DNA from 2 places in the Metabacillus sp. GQ13 genome. Region 2 is predicted to be linked to the other one. Evidence: a T-box and tRNA genes for the amino acid it is inferred to sense, from the RefSeq annotation. Region 2 holds a T-box; the other holds one or more tRNA genes.
The links. A T-box is a leader RNA that pairs with one kind of tRNA and senses whether it is charged. The one in region 2 lies ahead of ileS (isoleucine--tRNA ligase), so its partner is inferred to be a tRNA-Ile.
Positions count from the first base shown of each region.

Region 1: it encodes a tRNA-Ile, which carries the amino acid that the T-box ahead of ileS (isoleucine--tRNA ligase) is inferred to sense. The anticodon was not compared.

Region 1 covers NZ_JCAXET010000019.1:108,630-111,015, forward strand. Annotated here, with positions in the region: tRNA gene AC6CHR_RS20735 (tRNA-Glu) at 1,057-1,128, opposite strand; tRNA gene AC6CHR_RS20740 (tRNA-Ser) at 1,154-1,244, opposite strand; tRNA gene AC6CHR_RS20745 (tRNA-Asn) at 1,251-1,322, opposite strand; tRNA gene AC6CHR_RS20750 (tRNA-Ile) at 1,340-1,416, opposite strand; tRNA gene AC6CHR_RS20755 (tRNA-Gly) at 1,429-1,502, opposite strand; tRNA gene AC6CHR_RS20760 (tRNA-His) at 1,511-1,586, opposite strand; tRNA gene AC6CHR_RS20765 (tRNA-Phe) at 1,616-1,688, opposite strand; tRNA gene AC6CHR_RS20770 (tRNA-Asp) at 1,862-1,938, opposite strand; tRNA gene AC6CHR_RS20775 (tRNA-Met) at 1,944-2,020, opposite strand; tRNA gene AC6CHR_RS20780 (tRNA-Ser) at 2,066-2,158, opposite strand; tRNA gene AC6CHR_RS20785 (tRNA-Ile) at 2,176-2,252, opposite strand; tRNA gene AC6CHR_RS20790 (tRNA-Met) at 2,257-2,333, opposite strand; tRNA gene AC6CHR_RS20795 (tRNA-Ala) at 2,366-2,386, opposite strand, start outside.
Region 2 covers NZ_JCAXET010000006.1:25,392-27,777, forward strand. Annotated here, with positions in the region: gene ileS (isoleucine--tRNA ligase) at 1-1,310, opposite strand, end outside; T-box leader at 1,448-1,675, opposite strand; gene AC6CHR_RS08750 (DivIVA domain-containing protein) at 1,823-2,329, opposite strand.

The DNA.
Region 1 (2,386 bases), on a different contig from region 2:
ATTTTACGACAGAAACCAACAAAGTGAGTGAAGCATTATTTGAATGTTATACTTTTAAAATATAAGAAATTAAGGCAAATATATAAAAATAGATACTAGAAACCCTTATAACTACTGACTTTATAGAAAATTTGCAACTGAATTGGAATAATATAATTGAAGGTAAGGAAAACGTTTTACCACTTAAATAATCATCTAATATCTCATGTGATTAGTATATTAAAATAATATCTTATTCGACTTTTTGTTGAATTTTGTAGAACGATTTACAAAAGGAAAGAAAAAAAAATTAAATAATTTACGGATTATTTGAAGGAAGATGCTTTTCTTTCACAAAGTATTAAGGGGAACCTCGATAAGAAGGTTTTAAAATTACCATAATTTGAAGTATATTTAGATAGTATGTAACAGAGTTTCCTTATGTATTAATAGCTAAATGCATCTTTAAACTGCATTCTCTTTCAATTTTAATGTCAATTAACTCTGTTATTTTCCTTCTTATATTGAGAATAAATAAATCAATAGATTAAGGGTAATAAAGAAAAAATTGAAAAACTCTTGCTTTTGAATATTAGAAGATATTTATCACAGTTAGATTCATAGCTATTTCTACTTTTTACCCAACAACGACTGAAAATGTTAAGGACATCCGCCTTTAACATTTTCATATAAGAATTTGCTATTAATTTTGGATATACGTTAAACGATGTTTCATTCTCTTTAGTTTCAATTAGCACGATAGTAAGGCTACAGAGATTCACGCTCTACAGCTTTTTATTTCTTTACGGACTATTCTTAATTTGAATTTATAGTAAATTGGGGAGACTTCTAAAACAATATGAAAAGTAGCTTCATAATGAAATCTATATTTCTGTGGGATCGGTTAATCAAAGTAGTCCTAATTTAGCCTAAATAATCGATGAACCTTAGTCTATAGCTTAGAGTCATATATAGTAGCTTGCCCTTCTTAAGGTATAGTATCGCTTATCTTAAGCCAAGTATCTTATTTAAAGATAGACGAAAAAAACCCTGCACAAAGTGCAGAGTTTTTAGAAATGACCCGTACGGGAATCGAACCCGTGATACCGCCGTGAAAGGGCGGTGTCTTAACCGCTTGACCAACGGGCCTAAGAGTCTTCTATAATATTAAAACTGGCGGAGAAGGAGGGATTTGAACCCTCGCGCCGCTCACGCGACCTACACCCTTAGCAGGGGCGCCTCTTCAGCCACTTGAGTACTTCCCCATAAGGCTCCGCAGGTAGGACTCGAACCTACGACCGATCGGTTAACAGCCGATAGCTCTACCACTGAGCTACTGCGGAATAAAAATTAAATGGAATGGTGGGCCTAAATGGACTCGAACCATCGACCTCACGCTTATCAGGCGTGCGCTCTAACCAGCTGAGCTATAGGCCCATTAAATTAAATTGGAGCGGGTGAAGGGAATCGAACCCTCATCATCAGCTTGGAAGGCTGAGGTTTTACCACTAAACTACACCCGCGAAAAAAATGGGGCGACTGATGGGAATCGAACCCACGAATGTCGGAACCACAATCCGATGCGTTAACCACTTCGCCACAACCGCCACAAAATATGTCTTCAACTTTCAAAAGGTGGCTCAGGACGGAATCGAACCGCCGACACATGGATTTTCAGTCCATTGCTCTACCAACTGAGCTACTGAGCCATAAAATTTACGGCTTCCATTAAGCTTCAAATCTTTTCGTCAGTTTCTGCACTCACAACTTTTCGTATTCACATACGCTCCGATGATCGTTTAGTCATTTCCTCAAGCTTTTCGCTTATCGAAACCCTATTACTAAAGATAAGTATAAAAATAATCAGTTTCAATTTTTAAAATGGCGGTCCGGACGGGACTCGAACCCGCGACCTCCTGCGTGACAGGCAGGCATTCTAACCAACTGAACTACCGGACCATTTTTGGTTGCGGGGACAGGATTTGAACCTGCGACCTTCGGGTTATGAGCCCGACGAGCTACCAGACTGCTCCACCCCGCGACAATAGTATTAAAATTAAAACATACACTTTCTAACTTAAAAATATGGAGGAGGAAGGGGGATTCGAACCCCCGCGGGTTTTGACACCCCTGTCGGTTTTCAAGACCGATCCCTTCAGCCGGACTTGGGTATTCCTCCAAATATATGATAGAAAATGGTGGACCTTGTAGGACTCGAACCTACGACCGGACGGTTATGAGCCGTCTGCTCTAACCAGCTGAGCTAAAGGTCCAATTTGGTAGCGGCGGAGGGAGTCGAACCCACGACCTTTCGGGTATGAACCGAATGCTCTAGCCAGCTGAGCTACACCGCCAAAATGATCATTAATGTTTCTATGGAATTAAATGGTGGAGCCTAGCGGGATCG
Region 2 (2,386 bases):
TCTCCCCAAGAAGGCACCCATTTCGTCTCATTAATTGCTGTTAAGAGATTCTCACGAAAATCTTTAATGGAAGCGAACCACTGTGCTGTTGCACGGAAGATCGTCGGTTTTTTCGTTCTCCAATCATGTGGGTATGAATGAGTGATAAATTGTAACTTTAATAACGCTCCAACCTCTTGTAATTTTTCTGTGATAGGTTTATTTGCTTCATCGTAGAAGATACCTTCAAAACCTTCAGCCTCTTTTGTCATATAACCCTTTTCATCAACAGGACATAAAACATCTAAACCATATTGTCCGCCTATGATAAAGTCATCCTCGCCGTGTCCTGGAGCCGTATGAACACAACCAGTACCACCGTCGCTAGTTACATGATCACCCAGCATGACAAGCGAATCACGATTATAAAGAGGATGTGAAGCTACAACCCGATTAAGGTCAGCACCTTTAATTGTCCGATCAACCTTATAGTTTTCCCATTCAATTGTTTGGGCAACACTTTCCACCAATGCTGAAGCTACGACAAATTTTTCTCCGTCAACTGCTACAACACTGTATTCTAAATCAGGATGGACGGAGATTCCTAAGTTTGCAGGAATAGTCCAAGGTGTTGTTGTCCAGATAATTATTTTTTCATCGTTAGTTAATACACCTTTCCCATCTTTTACGGGAAAAGCAACATATATGGATGGTGAGCGTTTATCAGCATATTCTATTTCAGCTTCCGCTAAAGCAGATTCACTTGATGGAGACCAATATACCGGTTTAAGACCTTTATAAATATATCCTTTTTTTGCCATCTCTCCAAATACTTTGATCTGTTGGGCTTCGTATTCTGGTTTTAAGGTCACATATGGATTATCCCAATCTGCACGAACACCTAAACGTTTGAATTGTTCACGTTGTGTGTTAATTTGATCCCAAGCATACTCTTCACAAAGTTTTCGAAAATCAGCAACCGACATTTCTTTTCTTTTAACTTTTTTATTTTTCGTAAGTGCTGTTTCAATTGGTAGACCATGTGTATCCCAACCCGGTACATATGGAGCACAATATCCATTCATTGATTTATAACGTACAATAAAATCTTTTAAAATCTTGTTAAGAGCATGCCCCATATGGATGTCACCATTTGCATAAGGCGGTCCATCATGCAAGATAAAGAGTGGACGGTCTTTCGTTCTCTCTTGAACCATATTATAAATATCCATTTCCTCCCACTTATCTTGCATTAGTGGTTCTCTATTTGGCAGATTTCCTCTCATTGGGAAATCAGTTTTCGGCATTAAAAGAGTATCTTTATAATCCATTTTCATTCCTCCAGTTAATTTTGTTAGATTTTATAAAAAAGTATAAAAAAACAATACACTTTCATATGAATTTGATCTTTTTAAGTAACCTATACTAATATGATCGAATAAAACACAAAAAAACCTTCTCATCCCTACAAAGGGACGAGAAGGTTTTCTCGCGGTACCACCCTAATAGGTTAACGATAAATATTAACCCACTCGACATTCGTAACGAGAATGACACGCCATTGCTTACTAATTTAACATGTTCAGCAAGGAACTCTAGGGTGATCTTTTATCCTTCCACTTATCTCGAGCTTACACCATCCTCGATTCGCTAAATAAGGGTAGAAAGGATTACTTTTCCCTTTCACCGTTTTTAATGATATAGATTGTATCAAAACAATCATTTAAGTTTTATTGACATTTATCAGCATTACCATTTTTTTGAATGATCTTACTTCAGTCCAACTTAATAAAAGATATCTTTGTTTTCGTATTATATGCGATTCAAATTAACAAAGTCAAGTTTATGCCTCTGTTTCTTCTGTCTCTCCAAAGATTGGTTCTACTTCATATTCTAGTAAATGATCCCAATCATCATTTTTTAGAAGATCTAATTGTGCCTCAATAAGCATTTGGAATCGTGTTCTGAATACCTTTGATTGCTTTTTAAGTTCTTCAATTTCCATAGCAATCTTTCGTGACTTAACCAGCGCTTCATTAATAATTCGATCAGCATTTTTTTCTGCTTCTTTAATAATTAACTTAGATTCTTTTTGAGCATTACGTTTTACGTCATCACCAGCTTCTTGAGCAATGATTATCGATTTATTCAAGGTTGATTCGATATTAGTAAAATGACCTAGTCTTTCATTCATTTCATTTACACGTGACTCAAGTTCCTTTTTATCGCGTATGACCATTTCATAATCTTTTATTACCTGATCAAGAAATTCATTTACTTCGTCTTCGTCATATCCACGAAACCCTTTACTGAATTCCTTATTATGGATATCTAATGGTGTTAAAGGCATGGATGCCACCTCCAGTATATAGTAAAATAGTTTATCCTTGTCAACATTATAAAGCAA